Regions from separate parts of the Streptomyces sp. NPDC001100 genome, predicted to be linked through region 3. Evidence: riboswitches for the same ligand, from Rfam matches in the RefSeq annotation. Region 3 holds a riboswitch; each other region holds the start of a gene.

The links. A riboswitch is a leader RNA that binds a small molecule or an ion and turns the genes downstream of it on or off. The one in region 3 is predicted to bind cyclic di-AMP.
Region 1: linked by a shared signal. The riboswitch ahead of ACWDEW_RS31375 (M23 family metallopeptidase) and the one ahead of ACWDEW_RS13365 (M23 family metallopeptidase) in region 3 are both predicted to bind cyclic di-AMP.
Region 2: linked by a shared signal. The riboswitch ahead of ACWDEW_RS21905 (C40 family peptidase) and the one ahead of ACWDEW_RS13365 (M23 family metallopeptidase) in region 3 are both predicted to bind cyclic di-AMP.

Annotation. Positions count from the first base shown of each region.
Region 1 covers NZ_JBSFKO010000025.1:95,590-102,973, forward strand. The annotation lists gene ACWDEW_RS31360 (Glu/Leu/Phe/Val dehydrogenase dimerization domain-containing protein) at 1-1,108, shown strand, start outside; gene ACWDEW_RS31365 (TetR/AcrR family transcriptional regulator) at 1,153-1,767, shown strand; gene ACWDEW_RS31370 (SGNH/GDSL hydrolase family protein) at 2,073-2,858, opposite strand; gene ACWDEW_RS31375 (M23 family metallopeptidase) at 3,047-3,955, opposite strand; cyclic di-AMP (ydaO/yuaA leader) riboswitch at 3,960-4,122, opposite strand; gene ACWDEW_RS31380 (alpha-galactosidase) at 4,424-6,496, opposite strand; gene ACWDEW_RS31385 (hypothetical protein) at 6,527-7,384, opposite strand, start outside.
Region 2 covers NZ_JBSFKO010000014.1:128,901-136,284, forward strand. The annotation lists gene ACWDEW_RS21895 (ATP-dependent Clp protease proteolytic subunit) at 456-1,091, shown strand; gene ACWDEW_RS21900 (hypothetical protein) at 1,099-1,407, shown strand; cyclic di-AMP (ydaO/yuaA leader) riboswitch at 1,746-1,925, shown strand; gene ACWDEW_RS21905 (C40 family peptidase) at 1,929-2,402, shown strand; gene ACWDEW_RS21910 (ATP-binding protein) at 2,488-2,946, opposite strand; gene ACWDEW_RS21915 (helix-turn-helix domain-containing protein) at 3,159-4,028, shown strand; gene ACWDEW_RS21920 (DUF397 domain-containing protein) at 4,038-4,262, shown strand; gene ACWDEW_RS21925 (8-amino-7-oxononanoate synthase) at 4,305-5,432, opposite strand; gene bioB (biotin synthase BioB) at 5,580-6,770, shown strand; gene ACWDEW_RS21935 (adenosylmethionine--8-amino-7-oxononanoate transaminase) at 6,763-7,384, shown strand, end outside.
Region 3 covers NZ_JBSFKO010000007.1:310,517-317,900, forward strand. The annotation lists gene ACWDEW_RS13350 (alginate lyase family protein) at 1-1,117, shown strand, start outside; tRNA gene ACWDEW_RS13355 (tRNA-Met) at 1,170-1,243, shown strand; gene ACWDEW_RS13360 (PP2C family protein-serine/threonine phosphatase) at 1,383-2,519, shown strand; cyclic di-AMP (ydaO/yuaA leader) riboswitch at 2,683-2,840, shown strand; gene ACWDEW_RS13365 (M23 family metallopeptidase) at 2,852-3,859, shown strand; gene ACWDEW_RS13370 (aldo/keto reductase) at 3,945-4,889, shown strand; gene ACWDEW_RS13375 (PrsW family intramembrane metalloprotease) at 4,896-6,215, opposite strand; gene trmB (tRNA (guanosine(46)-N7)-methyltransferase TrmB) at 6,265-7,068, opposite strand; gene lhgO (L-2-hydroxyglutarate oxidase) at 7,185-7,384, opposite strand, start outside.

The DNA of each region.
Region 1 (7,384 bases), on a different contig from region 3:
CCGGCTGGTGCGCGGTGTGTCCAGCGGCGGACTGCGGATGCGGCCGGGCTGCACCCTCGACGAGGTGGCGGGGCTGGCGCGCGGCATGACCATGAAAGAGGCGCTGCACTACGACCCGGCGGGCCGGTACATCCCCCTGGGCGGCGCCAAGGGCGGCATCGACTGCGATCCCCGGGACCCGGAGTCGTACGGCCTCCTCGTCCGCTACCTGCGGGCCGTGCGGCCGTACGTCGAGAGTCTCTGGACGACGGGCGAGGACCTCGGGCTGAGCCAGGACCTGGTGGACCGGGCCGCCGCGGAGGCAGGGCTGGTGTCGTCGATCCAGGCCGTGTATCCGCTGCTCGACGACGAGGCCGCGGCGCGGCGGCGGCTCGCGGACGCGTTCGAGGTCGAGGTGGACGGGATCGGTCTCGACGAGCTGGTCGGCGGCTGCGGGGTCGCCGAGTCGGTGCTCGCGGCGCTGGACCGGGCGGGCGTGCCGCACGCGGGGACGCGGGTGGCGGTGCAGGGGCTGGGCACCATGGGCGGGGCCACGGCGCGGTTCCTCGCGCGCGCGGGGCTGTCGATCGTGGCCGTCGCCGACGTCAAGGGGACGATCGCCAACCCGGCCGGGCTCGACGTGGACGCGCTGCTCGCGGCGCGGGACGGGTACGGCACCGTGGACCGGACCGTGCTGAGACCCGGCGACCGTGAACTGCCGGGCGGGGACTGGCTGTCCGTCGAGGCGGAGGTGCTGGTTCCGGCGGCGGTGTCGTACACCGTCGACACCGTGAACCAGGAGGCGGTCACCGCCCGCTGGATCGTCGAGGCGGCCAACATGCCGGTGCTGCCGGAGGCGGAGGAACTGCTCTCCGCGCGCGGGGTCGTCGTACTGCCGGACGTGGTCGTGAACTCCGGGACGAACGCCTGGTGGTGGTGGACCCTCTTCGGCGACATCGGTGCGGACGCGGACGAGGCGTTCGCCCACACCCGGCGTTCGATGCGCGCCCTGATCGAGCTGATGCTGGCCCGCGCGGAGGCCGACGGCACGACACCGCGCGCCGCCGCGCACGCCATCGTCGCGGACCGGCTGCCGGTCATCGCGGAACGGTTCGGCTGGTACCGGTGAGGGACGGAGCGACACCTTCGCCGGCTACGGAATAGGGTGATCGGGTGGCGAGAGTGCGGTTGGGTGTGGCGGAGCGGCGGGCGGAGTTGCTGCGGGCCGCCGTCGAGCAGATCGAGGCGCGGGGTGTGGCGGCGGTCAGGATCGCCGACGTGGCCTCGGCGCTCGGGGTGAGCAACGCGCTGGTGCTCTACCACTTCTCGACCAAGGAGAAGCTGGTCGCCGCCGCGTTCGCCTTCGCGGCCGAGGACGATCTCGCGCATCTGCGCAAGCTGCTCGGCCGTCGTACGACCGCGCTGCGCCGGCTGCGGGCCGCGGTGCGCTGGTACGCGCCGACCGGGCAGGCCAAGGGCTGGCGGCTGTGGATCGAGGGCTGGGCGGCGGCGCTGCGCGAGCCCGCCCTGCTGGGGGTGACGCGCGATCTCGACCGGCAGTGGAAGCAGGCGCTCGCGGAGGTCGTCGCCGAGGGAGTGATCGCGGGCGAGTTCCACTGCGCGGACCCGAACGCCACGGCCCTGCGCCTGACGGCCCTCCTCGACGGCCTCGCCGTACAGATGACGGCGTACGCGGGCGCGGTGTCACGGACACGGGCCCTGGAGTGGGTCGACGAGGCGCTCGCGCGGGAACTCGGCCTGGAGCGGGCGGCGTTGACCGCTTCCTGAGTCGTACGGAGGGCTCGGTCCGCCGTCCTCGTGGTCGGCGCACGCCGCTGACGAGGACCTCGGCGGCGTCCGCACCCGAACAGAACGGTGCCGTTCCGCCGGCGGACGACGGTTCGCGGCCACCCGGGTGGGTGTCGGCTCGCGGAGACGGCCGGCCGCGCCACCGGCGTCCGCCCGTGCCGCTCCGCGAAGTCCGGACAGGTCTCACCGGGCGGTCCGGGCAAGCCGGACGCACCGGACGCACCCGCCGTGCCGAGCCCTGGGGCGGCACACGCCCCGGCACAGCAGCCGCACCCGTCACCCCGTCAAGCCACCCAGTCGATCCGCATCTTGATGTCGTCCGGCGACAGCGCGCCCTTGGCCTCCACGTGGTCGCCCGAGGACTCGCCGCGCAGTCGGCGTCCGATCCACGGCACCAGGTACTCGCGCGCCCAGTGCACGTCGTCGCGGCGGATGTCGAGCGTGCCGCGCGGGGGCAGGGGCGGCCAGGGCTGGTCCGGGTCGGCCGGGACCTCGATGCCGAGGACCTGACCGGCGCGGAGCGCCACGCGCGTGTGGCCCTCGGGAGAGAGGTGGAGCCGGTCGCCGTCCCAGGCCCGGCGGTCCTGGATCGTCTTCAGGGACCACAGGTCGAGCACCGGGCAGCCGTAACGGTCGGCGATGGCCCGCACATGTCCGTTGTAGGTGGCGATCTTGCCGCGCAGATGCTTGAGCACGGGCACGTTGCGGGTGTCGAAGCCGGTCGTCACCAGGACGGTGCCGACGGCGGAGGTGAGGTCGGCGACCGCGCGTTCGAAGCGCTCGGCCACCTCGTCGGGGTCGGTGCCGGGACGGATGATGTCGTTGCCACCCGCGCAGAAGGAGACCAGGTCGGGGCCGATCTCCTTGGCCCGGGCGAGCTGGTCCGCCACGATCTGGTCGAGCAGTTTCCCGCGCACGGCGAGGTTCGTGTACGCGAAGTCGCCCTCGGGCCGCCGGTCCGCGAGCAGTACCGCGAACCGGTCGGCCCAGCCGACCATCGCCCCGTCGGGCCCGGGGTCGCCGACGCCCTCGGTGAAGCTGTCCCCCACCGCCACGTACGACCCGATCACTGATCTGTTGTCACTCTTCGAATCGTTAGCCACGGCAACCATAGTTCACCCTGGACTGTGACCTACGCGATCGTATTTTAGGGTTGACGAGCGGTGAGATAAGCCACTTGTAAAGGGTTGTCCAAAGTCGGAATAAGCCCCTGGCCAGGTACGTTGACCCCGGGAACCGCCCGCGCAGGGCCCCGACGTCAGCCGACGGTGACGCCGTGCGAGCGGAGGTAGGCGACCGGGTCCACGTCCGAGCCGTAGTACGGAGTGGTCCGGATCTCGAAGTGCAGGTGCGGGCCGGTCACGTTGCCGGTCGCGCCGGAGAGGCCGATCTGCTGGCCCTCGGTCACGGTCTGGCCGGCCGAGACGGACAGCTGCGACATGTGGGCGTACTGCGAGTACTCGCCGTCCGCGTGCCGGATGACGACCTCGTTGCCGTAGGCGCCGTCGTAGGCCGCCGAGACGACCGTGCCCGCGGCGACCGCCTTGACGGTGGTGCCGGTCGGGACGACGAAGTCGACGCCCGTGTGGTAGCCGCTGGACCACATGCTGCCCGCGACGTGATAGCCGGTGCCGATGGTGCCGCCGGTCACGGGGAGGGTGTAGCCGCTGGAGGTGCTGGTGGTGTCGGCGCTCTGCGTGGCGGTCGTCCTCTTCGACGAGGAGGACGACGAAGAGGAGGAGGAAGAGGACGACGAACCGGACGACTTGGCCGTACTCGTCGTGCCCTTCTTGCCGAGGGAGAGCTTGAGGCCCGGGTGGATCAGCGAGGGGTCGGCGCCGATGGCCTCGCGGTTGTCCTGGTAGATCTTCTTCCAGCCGCCGGTGACGTCCTGGTCCTCGGCGATCTTCGCGAGCCAGTCGCCCGCCTTCACCGAATACGTCCTGACGCCTTCGGTCTTGGCGGTCGCCGCCTTCCGCGTCACCGTCTTCTCGGTCGCCGGAACCGACTGAACGGCCTTTTCCGGAGCGGAAGCCGAAGGGGCGGCATGGGCGCCGGCGGCTCCCACGAGCGGAAGCGCGAGCGCCGCGCCGCCGGTTCCCGCTACGGCTATCGAGCGGCTGAGACGCTGGGACTTCGGACGGCGGTGCTTACCCTTCGCGGGCATGACGAATTCCTCTCCGGCGCCTGCGGGGTGAGCTGTCGGGTGCGGGCTGGAGATGCCCGGCCGCGCACTGGTCGCGGCTTTACCCCAAGCCCGTTCCGGAGACCGGAACAGGCGTCCTACCTGTGGGTCCCCCGCTCCTGCCGCATACGGGTGGGTGTGTGCGGAGTCCGGTCGGCGGCAGGATTGGGCGTCCGTCCGGATTGGTGGCGAACGTAAGCGAGGAAGACGCAAAGGGACAAGCAGGAGGTTCCACGGTTTTGGGCTTCTTGTGATCTCCTGTGGGAATTCACAGTCACCCTCCGTGAATTCCCACCCGACTTCCACCTCAATTCCCCTGGAAAAGCATGTCAATTACGTGAACATGACGAGCGACGCACGGTCACGGATATGACGCTGCTCACGTACAACCCCTCAGCTTCCCTTATTCCAGAGCGAGTTGTAACGAAGGCTGCAATTCGGGCAGAAGGCTCAGATGCGACGCAGCCGGAGAACCGTCGCATCGAGGTCACCGCGCAGCCCGGTCCGCAGTCCGTGGTGCAACAGCACGGCACCTCGGTGGACTTCACCCGTTTCGAGGCATTCGTACGACGCCGTCGGGTCGAGCCCGCGCAGCCGGAGCGCCGGCACCGGCTCGCCGTAGTGCTGCGCCTGGAGCAGGGCGAGGACGACGCTCTCGTCGCCGCGCACGTACTGGACGGCGCTCAGTCCGCCGGTCGGCGGGCGCAGCCGGTGCAGGTCGCCGCGCTGGACGAGCGGCCGGATCTCCTTGTAGAGGGCGATCCACTCGTGGGCCTCGGCGAGTTCCTCCTCGGTCCACTCGGAGAGGTCGCCGCCCACACCGAGGACACCGGCCATGGCGCTCACGAACCGGAAGCGCAGGCTGCTGACCCGGTCGTTGAGCTGGGTGTTGGGGCTGTCGGTGACCCAGGCGGCCATCACGCGCGCGGGGTGGATCTGGCTGAAGCCGTGCTGGATGGCGAGCCGGTCGAGCGGGTCGGTGTTGTCCGAGGTCCACACCTGGTCGGTGCGGCTGAGGATGCCGAGGTCGATCCGGCCGCCGCCGCCCGAGCAGGACTCGAAGGCCACACCGGGGTGGGCCGCCCGCAGCCGGTCCAACAGGGCGTACAGCGCGCGCACATGGTCGACCCAGAGGCGCTGCGGATAGGCGTCGCCGGGCCAGCCCGCGTCGGTGAAGCAGCGGTTGAAGTCCCACTTCACATAGTCGATCGGGGCGCTGGAGAGGAGTCCGTCGAGCTGCTCCCAGAGGTACTCCTGGACGTCCTCGCGGGCGAGGTTGAGGACGAGCTGATTGCGGAACTCCGTCCGCTTTCGTCCCTCTTGGTACTGCACCCAGTCCGGGTGGGCGCGGTACAGGTCGCTGTCCGGGTTGATCATCTCGGGCTCGACCCAGATGCCGAACTGCATGCCCAGTGAGTGGACGCGGTCCGCGAGGGGCTTGAGGCCGGCGGGGAAGCGGTCCGGGTTGGGGGTCCAGTCGCCGAGTCCTGCGCGGTCGCTGGTGCGGGCGCCGAACCAGCCGTCGTCGACCACGAACAGTTCGACGCCGGCCGCCGCGGCGCGCTGCGCGAGGACCTCCTGCTGCTCCTCGGAGATGTCGAACTGCGTGGCCTCCCAGGAGTTGTAGAGCACGGGCCGGTCCCGGTCGGCGTCCGGGATGACGTACGTCCGCTGGTAGGCGTGCCAGGTGCGGCTGGCGCCGCCGAAGCCTGCGTCGCTCCACAGGGCGGCGAAGAGGGGCGTCGTGAAGGACTCCCCGGCGGCGAGGCTCAGCAGCCCGGACTCGTCGTACCCGGCGCCGCCGGTGATCTGCACGCGCGCGTCCGGGAGTTGGGCCACGGCGATCCGCCAGGACCCCGACCAGCCGAGGGCGCAGCCGTAGACCTCGCCGCGTTCCTCGGTCGCGTCGGTGTCGAGCGCGACCCAGGGGAGGTACTGGTGTCCGGTGTGGCCGCGACGGCTGCCGATGACCTTCTCACCGTAGGTGAGGGGGGAGCGCACCAGCCGCGACTCGGCGGCCCAGCGTCCGTGCACGTGCGACAGCTGCCACTCCTCGCGGTCGGGCAGCGTCCAGGTCGCGGAGTCGGCGCGCAGCAGCTCCAGCGGCTCGGTCCCCTCGTTGTCGAGGACCGTCCAGCGCTCCACGACGTCACCGCGCGACCGGTAGTGCAGGGTGATCGTCAGTCCCGCGTCGCGGAAGCGGAGCCGCAGCTCGTCGCCGTCGGTGTCGTAGCGGTCGAAGGTCCACTCGGTGCCGCGCCGCTCGGCCGTGCGCACCGACAGGGCGGGCCGGACGAAGCGGGGGCCGCCCTCGACCGGGTACTCCTCGCGTCCGTCGAGCGGGGCCTCGAAGGAGGGGCCGCCGGGGAGCGGGCGGGCGGCGAGTTCCTCTGCGTCGGCGAGCGCGATACGGGGACCCCAGTGGAGATGGAGCAGTTCGTCGCGCTCGGTGAGATGGACGGCGTAACTGCTCGTGGGTCCGGACAACACCCACGTACGGCCGTTCTCGGCGGTCTCCAGCATCAAGTCCCTCACAGATTCGAACAAGTCCACTCAAGCGCCAACATCATCAATGGTGCGGGCCCTGCGAGGCAACGCCTGTGGAGAACTCATAACCTGTGGAAACCCATGTGCCGCGTCCGGGTCAGCGATGCCGGCCCGGTCCGGTCGGCACTCCGCTGAAGCCGGCCGGTACGGAGGAGTTGTCGGCGAGCCAGGCTTGTACCCGGTCCGCCCGCTGCCCGTCGGCCGGGCCGGACCGGAAACAGGTGTCCAGGGTGTCGAGCAGGGCGCCGACCGCGCGGCGGCCCAGCGGCTCGCGCACCCGGTCGTACGCCTCGGCCGCGCGGTCCCGCCACAGCCGTGCGTCGTCGGCCGCCGACGGGGTGGGCGGGCCGAACGCCGCGACGACCGCCAGGCCGAGGGCGGACATCGCCCTGCGGTCGAGCGGTGCCGTGGGGCTGTCCCAGACACGGCGAAGATCGCCCGGGCCTCCTGGAAGCGGTCGCCGTGGAGGGCGAGCGCTCCGCGCAGGATGGCCGCGGCGGCGCGGAGGTCGTCCGCGCCCAGTTCGTCGGCGAGCCGCGCCACCTCCGCGAGCCGGTGCTCGGCCGTCGCGATCGCGCCCTCCCCGATGTCCAGGCAGACGATCCGCAGCGTGGAGTACGCGTGGAGCGCACGCGCGCCGATGGGGCGCAGGAGGTGGACGGCTTCGGTCCAGTGCGCGCGGGCCCGGTCGCGGAAGCCGCCGCTCTCGTCCGCGTCGCCGCACAGCACGAGGGAGAACGCCCGCGCGTAGTCGCCGCCCGCGGCGCGCGCCGCCGCGACGGCGGTCCGGCCGCGGGCGCGGGCGCCGTCGATGTCGCCGTGCTGGAGGCGGTACGTCGTCCAGTTGGTCTGCAGGACCGCCCG
Region 2 (7,384 bases), on a different contig from region 3:
CTCTGCGGCGGGGAAACGGTCGGAGAACATCGTGGCTGCAGCGTCGTGTGCCGGCGCTCGTCGTACTGCCACCGGGAGCACGGCAGGGCTCTCACGATCGGGGATACCCACCCGATGGCCGACGACCGCCGCGCAGCAACAGGCTTGTTAGGGCTGAGGCATTCCAGCCGGGCCGCCCGCACCCATTGACGGACGCTCCGACCACCGCGAGTCGCGACAGGATCGCAGATCAGGGTGGCCACGGGGAGGACCACTGGCCAGTTGCCGAACGCAACGGCGACAACACTCCCGCCAGAGAGCCGTCAAACCGTGACAGGAATGTGAGACACGAGCCCCAGCAGAGAGCAATAAAGACCCTCCGACCTGGGCATTTTACTCGGTCACTAGAATCCGCTCCCATCATAACGTCATGTACGTCCTGTACATTTCTTACAGATGCCGAAGGAGGGGTACCCATGACCCGACCGTTCGCCCGCCATGTCCTGCCCGAATTCACGGAGCGCACCAGCTCCGGGCACCGGACGACGGACCCGTACTCGAAGCTGCTGGAGGAGCGGATCGTCTTCCTCGGGACGCCGATCGACGACATCTCGGCGAACGACGTGATGGCCCAGTTCATGCACCTGGAGTACCTGGCGCCGGACCGGGACATCTCGCTGTACATCAACTCGCCCGGCGGCTCGTTCACCGCGATGTCGGCGATCTACGACACGCTGCGGTACGTCACGTGCGACGTGGAGACGATCTGCCTCGGCCGGGCCGGCACCAGCGCGGCGGTGCTGCTGGCGGCGGGCACCCCGGGAAAGCGGTCGGCGCTGCCCGGCGCGCGGATGACGCTCCACCAGCCCTCGCTGCCCGAGCCGATCCAGGGTCAGGCGAGTGATCTCGCCATCCAGGCCGAGGAGTTGGCGCGCACCCGGTCCCAACTGGAGGCGGTACTGGCCCTGCACACGGGCCGGACGGTGGAGCAGGTGAGCGCGGACATCGAGCGGGATCGCATCCTCGACGCCCAACAGGCCCTGGAATACGGGCTGGTGGACCGGATCGTGTCCACCCGCAAGACCTCGCTCACCGAGTCCGGCGGGGAGTGAGCCGACGATGCTGCCGCCGGAACTTCCGCCGCTGCCCGCGTTGACGCGCGCCGAGGGCGAGTTGATCGACCGTTATCTGGACGTGGCCGACCTGCTGGGCCGTATCAACCCGGCGCACCACGGGGACACCTACCGTGGGCTGAGGGCCGCCCAGGCGCTGGTGGCCAAGGCCACCGAGCTGCGGGACGCGCTGGCCCTGATGCATCAGCGGGGCGAGACCGAGCTGCACGCCCCCACGCTCGCGCGGGCGCTGCGCGTGCTGGACGGAGAGCGCCGCACGGCTCGGGTCACGATCCCCGCACCCTCCGACAGTTGACGGACCCGGAGCCATGACGGCCGGGGTCGAAACGGGCCGAACGGCGTACCCCCGATCGGCGTAGTCGCCGCTCCGCCCATGCGGCCGTCCGGGTTGCGCAACACGCGTAGCCCGAGGGACGGGTGAGGTGTTCCGGTGCTGGTCCGAGGGTGGTGCGACCTCGACACGCCCTCGAACACCGATACGTTCAGCCGAACGAGTGAGTGGTGAGTAACCCCACAAATCCCCGATTCCGTTGGGCTTTTCGGACATTCATAGGTGAAGATCCCTGTCTGACGACAAGACCCCGCCGCAGCGGCGGGGCGATCCGGGCGGACGCCGAGTCCTGCCGCCGCCCGGATGACAGGTCGACAGGATTGCATCGGCAGGAGTGGAGGACCCAGGCACGACGGGTCGCCGGGACGGTCACGCCATGACCGGGCCGAGCAGCCCTTGGGGTGAAGCCGCGTCAGCGGCCGGGCAACTTTGTCAGCCCGAATCCGACAGGTCATCCTTCACAGGCGGCTGACGAAGGGTTGCGCATGACTGCGCTCAATCGTGTCCCGTCGCTGATGGTCAGGGCCGGTACGGCTTCGGCCTTCGCCATCGCCGCCGTAGGCGGTTCCGTCGTGATCCCGGGCGTCGCATCCGACGCCGCGGCCGCGACACCCGCGACGAAGGCACTCCAGGTCGCGGCGTCCAAGAAGGGCGCCCCGTACAGGTACGGGGCCACCGGGCCGGGCCGCTTCGACTGCTCCGGGCTCACGCTGTACTCGTACAAGAAGGCAGGCAAGAAGCTGCCCCGTACGGCGGCCCAGCAGTACAACAAGACCCACCACATCTCGGCCGGAAGCCGCAAGGCCGGGGACCTCGTCTTCTTCCACTCGGGCTCCAGCGTCTACCACGTCGGCATCTACGCCGGCGGCGGAAAGATCTGGCACGCCCCGAAGACCGGGGACGTGGTGCGGTTGCAGAAGATCTGGACCAAGAGCGTCTGGTACGGCCGGGTCAGCTGATCCGTGCTGAAGACTCCCGAGGGGGTGGCGGTCTCCTGACGGACCGCCACCCCCTCGGGTGTCCAGAGGCGTTCCGCATGTCCCTCTACGGCTCCTGCTGGCCCGCCGCGGTCACCGGCCGGGCCGGGACTGTCCAGGGCACCTCGATGGAGACCGTCTTGCCGCCCTCCAGGGTCGGCCGGACCCGCAGTTTGCCGCCGCACTCCGCGGTCAGCCAGCGGATGATGACCATGCCCCGGCCGTTGTCCTGCTGGACGGCGGCGGGCAGGCGCTTCGGGAAGCGGGGATGGCTGTCGGTGACTCCGATGCGCAGCTGTTCGTCACGCTCCAGCTCGATGTCCACCGTGAAGGTGGGTGACTGTCCGAAGGTGTGCTGTACGGCGTTGGTGGCGAGTTCGGAGACGATGAGGCGGATGGTGTCGGCGACCTCCGTGTCCGCCGGCAGTCCCCACTCCACGAGGGTCCCGACCACGTAGGAGCGGGCGGTGGAGACCGAGGCGGGATCGCTCGGCAGAGTGACGGATGCTTCCAGATGGTCTGCCATGGCGCGGTCGTCCCTTTCCCGCGGGACCGGTGTCCGACACGGAGCGGATGGTTCGAGTACGGTCCCGGACTGGTGCTTCTTCGCCAGACTGCCATTACCGCGTCGCCAACGGTGCCGATCCACCAAGATATGCATATATCTGTCGCTCAAAGCGGTGAACTCTGCGAACCCAGACTCTATTTGGGCGACTCGGAAGGAGTAAGGAGAAACCCATGCAGTACGGTCCCGCGGTGCGCCGCCGGAAACTGGGCGCCGAACTCCGCGCGTTGCGTGCGGACGCGGGGCTCACCAGCGGCGAGGCGGCCCGGCTGGTCGGCTGGCACCAGTCGAAGGTGAGCCGCATCGAGACCGGCGCGAGTGGCGTGAAACCGCCCGACGTCCGGTTACTTCTGGACGCCTATGAGGTCGGCGACGCACAACTCCGGGACATGCTGCTCGTGTTGGCGGGTTCCGACGACGGGGGCGGCCGGCACCACTGGTGGCACGCGTATCGCGGTGTACTGCCGCCCGCCTACCGGGACTTCATCAGTCTGGAGTCACAGGCCAGCACGATCCGCACCCTGGAGACCTCGGTCGTCCCCGGGCTGCTGCAGACACCCGAGTACGCCCGGGCGGTGACCCGGGCCGCCGTGGGAGGCCTCGACCACGACGGGCCGGAGCGGCTCGACGCGCTGGTGCAGGTGCGGCTGGCCCGGCAGGACATCCTGCGCGCCGATCCCCCACTCGAACTGAGCGTGGTCCTCGACGAGGCGGTGGTACGCCGGGAGGTCGGCGGGCCGGGTGTGATGGCACGGCAGCTGGCGCGGCTCACCGAGGCGGCCCAACTGCCCCAAGTCCGGCTTCAGGTCTTGCCGTTCGCCGCAGGAGCGCACATCGGCATCACCGGTCCTTTCGTTATCTTCTCCTTTCCGAGCACTTCTGATCTGGACGTGGTTGTTCTCGACCACTTGACGAGTAGCCTCTACCTCGAACGGAAAGAAGACCTAGAGGCCTACAGCGAGGCCTTCAACACCCTTCAGTTCCACGCCCTTTCACCCGAGGACTCGTTGGACTACATCGCCGGAATAGGTGACGGCGCGTAAGGAGGCACCATGTCTGCACTGCCTCGGAACGTACCTTCCAGTACCGATCTGTCCGGAGTGCGGTGGCTGCGCAGCAGCTACAGCACGGGAGCGAACAACTGCGTCGAGGCGGCCCGTCCGCACTCCGGCCCCCGCAAGGGGCTGCTCGCCGTACGCGACTCCAAGGACCCCCAGGGACCCGCCCTGCTCTTCTCCCCCGAGAGCTGGACGGGATTCCTCGGCGCCTTCCACTGATCGGTTCTCCTCGTCAGCGACGCACGACCGTGTCACGCCGACTCATGGTCGCGTTTCGCCGATCACACGTACAGCGCGTTCGATCTCGGCCCCGGAGAGGTCCGCTCGGGCGGTCAGCCTGAGCCGTGAGATGCCGTCGGGCACGGAAGGAGGACGGAAGCAGCCCACGGCCAGCCCTGCCGTACGGCAGTCGGCCGCCCATTGCACGGCCGCCTCCGGGGACGGTGCCCGCACCGACACCACCGCGGCGTCCGGACGTACCGCTTCCAGACCCGCGGCGGTGAACCGTGCGTGCAGCTCACTCGCCACGGCGCGCGCCCGGGCCGCCCGCTCGGGCTCGCGCCGCAGCAGGGTGAGCGCCGCCAGCGCCGCGCCCGCCGCCGCGGGCGCCAGCCCGGTGTCGAAGATGAACGTCCGCGCCGCGTTGACCAGATGGTCGATCACCCGGGCCGGCCCGAGCACGGCCCCGCCCTGACTGCCCAGCGACTTGGACAGGGTGACCGTCACGACCACGTCCTCGGCCCCCGCGAGCCCCGCCGCGTACGGCAGCCCGCGCCCGCCCTCGCCCAGCACCCCGAGCCCGTGCGCGTCGTCGAGCAGCAGCCCCGCCCCGAACTCCCGGCCGGCCTCGGCGAGCGCCCCCACCGGAGCCGCGTCCCCGTCCACGGAGAACACCGAGTCGGACACGACCACGGCCGGCCCGTCGTGCGTCCGCAGCGCCTTGCGCACCCCGTCCGGATCGGCGTGCCCCACGACCTGGGTGGCGCCCCGGGCCAGCCGGCAGCCGTCGATCAGGGAGGCGTGGTTGCCCGCGTCGGAGACGATCAGCGAGCCGTGCGGGGCCAGCGTGGTGACCGCGGCGAGGTTGGCCGCGTAGCCGGAGGAGAAGACGAGAGCGGCCTCGAACCCGGTGAACTCGGCCAGCTCGCGCTCCAGCCGGGCGTGCAGCTCGGTCGTCCCGGTGACGAGCCGCGAGCCGGTGGACCCGCCGCCCCAGGTCCGCGCCGCCGCCGCGGCCACTTCGACGACCTCGGGATGGTGGGCGAGCCCCAGGTAGTCGTTGCTCGCGAGATCGAGGAGCGGCGAGTCGGCGGGGCGCGGGCGCAGGGTCCGTACGAGCCCGGCGCGGCGGCGCAGCTCCGCCTGGTCGTCGATCCAGCCGAACGCCATGGTTCCTCCGGGGCTTTTGTAGGCAGTGCACAGACACTAATCGGACGACCAGCCGCCCATGGTGTGGTGATACCCACACCGTCGACCCCATGTCTTGTGCAATCTCTCCTTGGCCGAGGGCGGTCCCGTAGGACAGGATCGGGACTCATGGACCTGCTGAACACGCTCGTGGACAAGGGGCTTCGGCGCGAGCTGCCGACCCGCGCCGAAGCACTCGCCGTCCTCGCCACCTCCGACGACGACCTGCTGGACGTCGTGGCCGCGGCCGGAAAGGTGCGCCGGCACTGGTTCGGCCGACGGGTGAAGCTCAACTACCTCGTCAACCTGAAGTCCGGGCTGTGCCCCGAGGACTGCTCGTACTGCTCGCAGCGGCTCGGCTCCAAGGCCGACATCCTGAAGTACACGTGGCTGAAACCCGACGACGCCTCGAAGGCCGCGGCGGCCGGTGTGGCGGGTGGCGCCAAGCGGGTCTGTCTGGTGGCCTCCGGCCGGGGTCCGACCGACCGGGACGTGGACCGGGTCGCGGGCACCATCAAGGCGATCAAGGACCAGAACGAGGGCGTCGAGGTGTGCGCCTGCCTCGGCCTGCTCTCCGACGGCCAGGCCGACCGGCTGCGCGAGGCGGGCGCGGACGCCTACAACCACAACCTCAACACGTCCGAGTCGACGTACGGCGACATCACGACCACCCACACGTACGCCGACCGCGTCGACACCGTGCAGAAGGCGCACGCGGCCGGTCTCTCGGCCTGCTCCGGCCTGATCGCCGGCATGGGCGAGACCGACGAGGACCTCGTCGACGTCGTCTTCTCACTCCGCGACCTCGACCCGGACTCGGTGCCGGTGAACTTCCTGATCCCGATGGAGGGCACCCCGCTCGCCGCCGAGTGGCACCTCACCCCGCAGCGCTGTCTGCGCATCCTCGCGATGGTGCGGTTCGTGTGCCCGGACGTCGAGGTGCGCATCGCGGGCGGCCGTGAGGTCCACCTGCGCACGATGCAGCCCCTCGCCCTGAACCTCGCCAACTCGATCTTCCTCGGCGACTACCTGACGTCCGAGGGCCAGGCCGGCCAGGCCGACCTGGAGATGATCGCGGACGCGGGCTTCGAGGTGGAGGGCGCGGGCGAGGTGACACTGCCGCAGCACCGGGCGACCGTGGCGGCGGGCGGGTGCGGGTCGCACGAGGAAGCCTGCGGGGGCTGCGGTTCGCACGAGGAGGCGGGCGTCTGCGGCTCGGCTCCCGCCGCCACGCCCGCCCCTCAGGTCGACGAGGTGCGCCGCGACCTGGTCTCCGTACGCCGTCGAGGTGCCGGAACGGATCTCGCGCCCAATGCCTGACCCGACCGCCCTGCCCGGCATGCCCGTCGCCGAGCTGCTGGAACTGGACCGGCGGCACGTCTGGCATCCCTACGGTCCGATGCCCGGCCGTGTCGAACCGCTCGTCGTGGAATCGGCGAGCGGGGTCAGGCTCCGACTGGCGGACGGATCGGGCGAGTTGGTCGACGGCATGTCGTCCTGGTGGTCGGCGATCCACGGCTACAACCACCCCGTGCTCAACGAGGCCGCGCGCGAGCAGCTCGGCCGGATGAGCCACGTGATGTTCGGCGGGCTCACGCACGAGCCCGCCGTACGGCTGGCGAAGCTCCTTGTCGACATGTCTCCCGAGGGCCTGGAGCACGTCTTCCTCGCCGACTCGGGCTCGGTGTCGGTCGAGGTCGCGGTGAAGATGTGCCTCCAGTACTGGCGCTCGCTCGGCCGCCCCGCGAAACAGCGCCTGCTGACCTGGCGCGGTGGCTACCACGGCGACACCTGGCAGCCGATGTCGGTGTGCGACCCCGAGGGCGGGATGCACGAGCTGTGGTCGGGAGTGCTGCCGAGGCAGGTGTTCGTGGACGCGCCCCCGACCGAGTACGAGGAGTCGTACGCCGACCGGCTGCGCTCGGCGATCGAGC
Region 3 (7,384 bases):
GAGGGCGCTGCCCGCCGGTGCGGCGTTCACGCACCCCGGAGTGCTGGTCAGCAAGGGGCAGCTGGACGCCGTACGGAAGAACGTGGCGGCCGGGAAGCAGCCCTGGCTGAAGGCGTACTTCGGGATGCGGGACAGCAAGTACGGGTCGTACAAGTACACGGCGAAGCCCTACGCCGACGTCGACTGCCCCTGGAACGGCAAGGCCGCGCACGGGTGTGTCGAGGAGCGCGAGGACGCGATCGCGGCGTACACGCAGGCGCTGCTGTTCAGCATCACGGGCAAGGAGCACCACGCGCTCAAGGCGCGGGAGATCATGGACGACTGGTCGGCGAAGATGAAGGAGCACACCTCCGAGGACGCCGGGCTGCAGACCGCGTGGGCCGGGTCGACCTGGGCGCGGGCGGCGGAGATCGTGCGGTACACGCCGGGGGCCGGATGGCCGGACGACCGGGTGCAGCGGTTCGCGACCATGCTGCGCACCGCCTACCAGCCCGAGGTGACGAAGGATCTGCCGGACTACAACGGCAACTGGGACCTCGCGATGACCGACGCGGCGATCGGCATCGCCGTCTTCCTCGACGACCACAAGGCCTTCGACGCGGCCGTCGCCCGCTTCCGCGACCGCGTGCCCGCCTACTTCTACCTGGAGAAGGACGGCAAGGTGCCGCTCACCCCGGCCCGCTCGACCGTCACCACCCCGCAGAAACTCACGACGTACTGGTTCAAGCAGACCACCTTCAAGGACGGCATCGCCCAGGAGACCTGCCGCAACTTCAAGCACGTCGGGTACTCCCTCGCCGCCACCGGGCACATCGCCGAGACCGCCTGGCACCAGGGCGTCGACCTCTACAAGGACGTCAAGGACCGGCTCGCCGCCGCCCTCGACTTCCACGCCCGCTACCAGCTTGGCGAGGCCGCGCCGGCCTGGCTGTGCGGCGGCAAGGTCGACCGGAACATGGGCCCCGACCTGGAGGTTCCGCTCAACCACCTGGAGGACCGGCTCGGCATGAAGCTGTCCGCCGCGCACAAGCTCGCCGAGACCACCCGGCCGGCCGGCAGCGACGACCTCTTCGTCTCCTGGGAGACCCTCACGCACGCCGGTAACCCCGCCGACTGAAACGTGTGTGACATCGGACCCCGCGGATGGCGTATAGTTGGGAACACAACGGCGCGGGGTGGAGCAGCTCGGTAGCTCGCTGGGCTCATAACCCAGAGGTCGCAGGTTCAAATCCTGTCCCCGCTACTCAAGGCCAAGGGCCGGAATCCAGAACATGGATTCCGGCCCTTGGTGTTTCTCCCCGTCCTTCTCCCCCTGTCGGCCCACCCCGCTCGCCGCCCTCCCTCCACCGGGAAAAACTGGACGCGTGGAGGAGGGTCCGTATGTGCGAGCCGGCGGGCGCCTGCCCGGCGATCCCGTGCCCGACCCGGGCCTCGGCCCCGACGAGGGACGGCGGACCGCCCGCGTCCTCGCCCTCGTCCGCCGGCTGCCCGCGCTGCTGCTGATCGTCGGCGCCTGCTACGACTACCTCACCCCGCAGGCCTTCACGGCGGCCCCGTTCTTCACCGCCGCCCCGCTCGTCGCCGCCCCGCTCTACTCCCGGCGCGGCACCGTCCTCACCGGCCTGGCCTCGGTCGCCGTCGTCCTCGCGGTCCACATCAGGCTCGGCATCGTCCTCCACATCGACGCCGTCACCGAGATGGCCACCGTGGCCACAGTCGCCGTCCTGGCCGTCCTCATCAACACCCTCGTCCGCCGCAGCAGCGAACAGCTCGCCTCCGTACGCGAGATCGCCGAGGCCGCCCAGCGCGCCGTACTGCCCGAACCGGCCGAGCGGATCGGCGGGTTCGAGATCGCCGCGCGCTACGAGGCGGCGCAGGAGGGCGCGTTCATCGGCGGCGACCTGTACGCGGTCCAGGACACCCCGTACGGCGTACGGCTGGTCGTCGGCGACGTGCGCGGGAAGGGCATGGGCGCGGTCGCCGCCGTGGCCGTGGTCATCGGGGCGTTCCGGGAGGCCGCCGAGCAGGAGACCACCCTGGAGGCGGTCGCCCAGCGGCTGGAGCGGGCGCTGGCCCGCGAGGGCACCCGGCGGGACGGGCTCGACGCGTTCGAGGGGTTCACCACGGCCGTCCTCGCCGAACTCCCGCACGGCGACGGCGTCCTGCGGATCGTCGACCGCGGCCACCCGCCGCCGCTGCTCCTGCACGCCGACGGCACCGTGGACACCCTGCTCGTCAAGGAACCCGCACTGCCCCTGGGAATGGGGGAGTTGGGCTTCCGGCCCGACCGGGCCGAGGAGTTCGCGTTCCCCGGCGGCGCCACCCTGCTCCTCTACACCGACGGCCTGTCCGAGGCCCGCGACTGCCAGGGCGTGTTCTACGACCCCGGGGAGCGGCTGACCGGTCGGACCTTCCGCAGCCCCGAGGCGCTGCTCGGCATCCTCGCCAAGGAGGTGCGCCGCCATGCCGGGGGCGGGATGACGGACGACATGGCGATGATCGCCGTACGCCGTCCATGACCGGTCGACGCCCGGTCAACTCACCCGTTTTTCGCCGTTCGTGGGCTCTTCGTCCTGCAAGGAAAGGTTAATGATCAAGCGAACGGGCTTGGAAACGGGCGCCCGTGTCTATTAACGTTCGATAACGCAGCACGGTCGTCCCAGCCGTCACAAGAGACAGCTCCGTGCGCACGCGCCGAATTCCGCAAGGGAACCGGGGAACCACCACCTTGGGGTGAATCGCTCGTCAACAGCCGTGGGAACACGGCAGGTTGACGCGCGTAGGAGACCTTCCTGCTCCGAACCCGTCAGCTAACCCGGTAGGCGAGAAGGAAGGAAAGGAGCACGCCCACGTGGCGTCAAACCAGGCTGCCCCAGAAGCCCCGTTCGTCTACGGCGGATTCCGCCCCGACGAGGGCCCCTGGGAGGAGTGGAACCCCAGCGCGGAGACCGTTCTTCCCAACCGCGGCAAGCACCGTGTCGCCAAGCAGCGTGGTGGCGGGGGATTCGCCCGCAGCTCCACCGTCCTGGGCGTCGGTGTCATAGCCGCCGTGAGCGCCGGCGGGATGGCCAGCGCCAACACCGGCAAGCCGCCCGTCTCGATCTCCCTGCCCGATCTGCCCTCCGTGGGCCATCTCCTGGGCGACTCCTCCAGTACGCCGAAGGGTTCCGCGACCGCGCTCAGCAGCGTCGGCGTGACCACCACCGAGACCGCCAAGGGCACCTCGGGCGCGGGCGAACTGCTGCGCAACCGGATCATGGAACAGGCCGAGCTCCAGCAGCTCCAGGTCGACGGCAAGTCCCAGGCCGCCGCCGAGGCCGCCGTCGCCAAGCAGGTCGACGCCGCCGCCGCGAAGGCCGAGAAGGACGCCGCACAGAAGGCCGCCGACGCGAAGAAGGCCGCGGAGGCCGCAGCCAAGAAGAAGGCCGAGGCCGCGAAGCTCGCCGCCCTCGCCAAGCAGTACACGCTGCCCGTCGGCTCGTACACGATCACCGGGACCTTCGGCCAGGCCGGCTCCATGTGGTCCTCCGGCTACCACACCGGACTCGACTTCGCCGCCCCCACCGGCACACTGATCAAGGCCATCCACAGCGGCACGGTCACCGAGGCGGGCTGGGCCGGCGCCTACGGCTACCGCACGATCATCACCCTCGACGACGGCACCGAGCTGTGGTTCTGCCACCAGTCCTCGATCAACGTCAGCGCCGGGCAGAAGGTCTCCACCGGCGAGGTGATCGGCCGCGTGGGCGCGACCGGCAACGTGACCGGGCCGCACCTCCACCTGGAGGTGCACCTCAACGGCGCCGCCACGGCGAGCGACCCGGCGCCCTGGCTGCGCAGCAAGGGCCTCAACCCGTAAGACTCTGTACGACCCCGTAAGACCCCGGAGGCCCCTGGGGCACCCGCTGGAATATCCGGTTCCGGTCCGGCTGTTGACGTAGGGCATGACTTCTCTTCGCAAGCTGGGCCGGTCCGACCTGGAGATCTTCCCGCTGAACCTCGGCGGCAACGTCTTCGGCTGGACCGCCGACGAGGCGACCTCCTTCGCGGTCCTCGACGCCTACGCCGCCGCGGGCGGCAACTTCGTCGACACCGCCGACTCCTACTCGGCGTTCGCCCCGGGCAACCACGGCGGCGAGTCCGAGACCGTCATCGGCAAGTGGGTCAAGGCCCGCGGCAACCGCTCCGACGTCGTCATCGCCACCAAGGTCAGCCAGCACCCCGACTACCCGGGACTGTCCGCCGCCAACATCAAGGCCGCCGCCGACGCCTCCCTGCGCCGCCTGGACACCGACCACATCGACCTCTACTACACCCACTTCGACCAGGTCGAGGTGCCGGTCGAGGAGATCGTCGGCGCGCTGGACGAGCTGGTGAAGGCGGGCAAGGTGCGGTACATCGCCGCCTCCAACATCACGCCCGAGCGCCTCCAGGCCTCCCTGGACTTCTCCGACCGCGAGGGCCTGGCCCGCTATGTCGCGATCCAGCCGCACTACAACCTCGTCTCCCGCGACACCTACGAGGGAGAACTCCGGGACGTGGCCGAGCGCAACGGCCTCGCGGCGCTGCCCTACTTCGCCCTCGCGGCCGGCTTCCTCACCGGCAAGTACCGGCCGGGTACGACCGTGGACAGCCCGCGGGCCGGACGGGCCGCCGGCTACCTCGAATCCGAGCGCGGCCAGAAGGTCCTGACCGCCCTGGACGAGATCGCGCGGGCCCACGACGCCTCCGTCGCGACGGTCGCCCTCGCCTGGCTCGCCGCCCAGCCCACGGTCGCCGCACCGATCGCCTCCGCCCGGAGCGTCGAGCAGCTGCCCGACCTGCTCGCCGTGGCCGAACTGACCCTCACGGACACCGAGATCGAGCAGCTGACCCAGGCCTCCGCCTGAGGCTCGTCAGGACCGGTACGGGTTGTACGCGGGATACGGCGCCGCCGTGTTCCCGTACACCCCGTACACCGGCCACGGCGGCACCACCACCGGCACCGGCGGCGCGATCCGCCGCGCCGCGTACTCCAGCGCGGGCCGCGCCACCTCCCGCCGCCGCCACAGCTCGTGCAGCAACTCCCTTTCCCGTACGGCGAAGTCGGCGCCGGCGCGGCCCCGCGCGGCCCGGTGGCGCAGGAACGCCAGGGAGGTCGCGCAGGCCTCGTAGCGGGCCACCGAGCGGGCCCCGGGACGGCCCAGGTGGTGGCCGGCGTAGTCGCGGGCCAGCCTGCGGGCCTTCATCGAGCCGAGCGCGAACGGTTCGGCGGGGGTCAGCCAGCCCGCGAGGACGTAGACGGGCAACTCCTCGCGCACGGAGCGCAGTTCGCGTTGCCGGGTCCAGACCGCGAGCCAGGTCAGCAGGCCGAACGTGGGGACCATGAACAGGCCGTAGACCTCGAAGAAGCCGTACTGGCCGAAGGTCGAGGAGCCGTTCCAGACGGCGTGCATGCCCATCGCGAGGAGCAGTCCGGTCAGCGGGACCAGGACGCGCCGGACGTGCCGGCGGTCGGGGGAGAGCGCGGCGATGCCGAAGCCGATGCCGGTGAGGACGGTGAACAAGGGGTGCGCGAACGGGGACATGACGATGCGCACGAAGAAGGTCGCCGCGGTCACGGAGGTGAAACCGCGGTCGCCGGTGAGCTGGTCGGTGCCGAAGGCGGTGCCGAGATAGAGGATGTTCTCGGTGAACGCGAAGCCGGTGGCGGTGACCCCGGCTATCACCACCCCGTCCACGATCCCGGTGAAGTCCCGTCTGCGGAACAGGAAGACGAGCAGGACGGCCGCCGCCTTCGCCGACTCCTCCACGATCGGGGCTATCACCGTCGCGCCCAGCGTGTCCGCGCTGCTCGGATCGGCGGTCGCGGTCGCTATCCATCTGGTGGCGAAGCTGTTGGCGACGATCGCTATCAGCGCGGCGGCGCAGGCGCCCCAGGCGAAGGAGAACAGGAGATTCCGCCAGGGGCCGGGGTCGACCCGGTCCAGCCAGCGGAACGCGGCGACGAGCAGCGGCACGGGCAGTACGGCGAGCCCGAGGCCCACCAAGAACCCTTCCGTGCCGGTCTGTTGACGCACCAGGGCGAGGATGACGAACCCGGAGAGCGCGAGCAGGGTGATCAGCGCGCCGTAACGGACCCCTGTCCGGTGCCACCAGCGCACGCGCGGCACGTGCCCGGGCACACCACCGGCCGGGTGGCCGGGGTGTGGGGGGTACGGCGAAAACGTGGCCACGGCATCGACCCTAACGAGGTAAGGGCACGGCCCGCGAGGGAGCCTGGCGTCAGCGCTGGTCGTCGTGGGGTACGCGACGGAACAGCAGATCGTTCACGACATGTCCCTTGTCCAGTCCCTGCCCCTCGAAACGGGTCAGCGGCCGGAAGTCCGGACGAGGCGCGAAACCGCCGTCGGGTTGGCTGTTCTCGAACTCCGGGTGCACGTCCAGCACTTCGAGCATCTGCTCCGCGTACGGCTCCCAGTCCGTCGCGCAGTGCACGGTCGCGCCGGGCTTGAGGCGGGACGCGGCGAGCGTCAGGAACTCCTCCTGGATCAGCCGCCGTTTGTGGTGCCGCTTCTTCGGCCAGGGGTCGGGGAAGTAGACGCGCAGCCCGTCGAGCGAGTCCGGGGCGAGCATCTCGCGCAGCAGGATGATCGCGTCCCCGTTGGCGACCCGGATGTTGGAGAGCCCGTGGTGGTCGGCGAGGCCCAGCAGATTGCCCTGGCCCGGGGTGTGCACATCGGCGGCGAGGATGTTCGTCGCCGGGTCCGCGGCGGCCATCTGCGCGGTCGCCTCACCCATCCCGAAGCCGATCTCCAGCACGACGGGGTTGTCGTTCCCGAACAGCTCGGCCAGGTCGAGGTTCCGCCGACCGTCGATGTCCAGGCCCCACTTGGGCCACAGGCGTTCCAGAGCGTCGGCCTGCGCCGTCGTCACGCGACTCCGGCGCGGCTGGAAACTCCGGATGCGGCGCTCGAAGTGCGACCCGGCGGGATCGGGCTTGGGCCCGTCCGGGAAACGGGGTTCGTCCCTGCGGGTGCGCTGCGCGGGCTGGGCAGGGGCGTCGGGGGTGTTGGGGGACTCAGACACAATGCGGTGATTTTACGGCCTCAGCGTCTGCGTGGCTTGTGTGGTCCTGGGAGTGCGGGTGCGCTGTGGCCGGTCGCGCCCACGCGGCGGAGCCGCACATGTCACAGCCCCGCGCCTTAGGGGGTTGCCCTTCGCGGGGTTTCAAGGGGGAGGCGTTTCTCCTGGCCCAGTACGGCCAGTGCCCGCCTCGCCACCTCTCTCCCGATCGGCAGCGAGGCCGTCGCCGCCGGGCTCGGGGCGTTGAGGACGTGTACCGCGCGGGGGCCCTCCTTGATCAGGAAGTCGTCGACGAGGGTGCCGTCCCGGAGGACGGCCT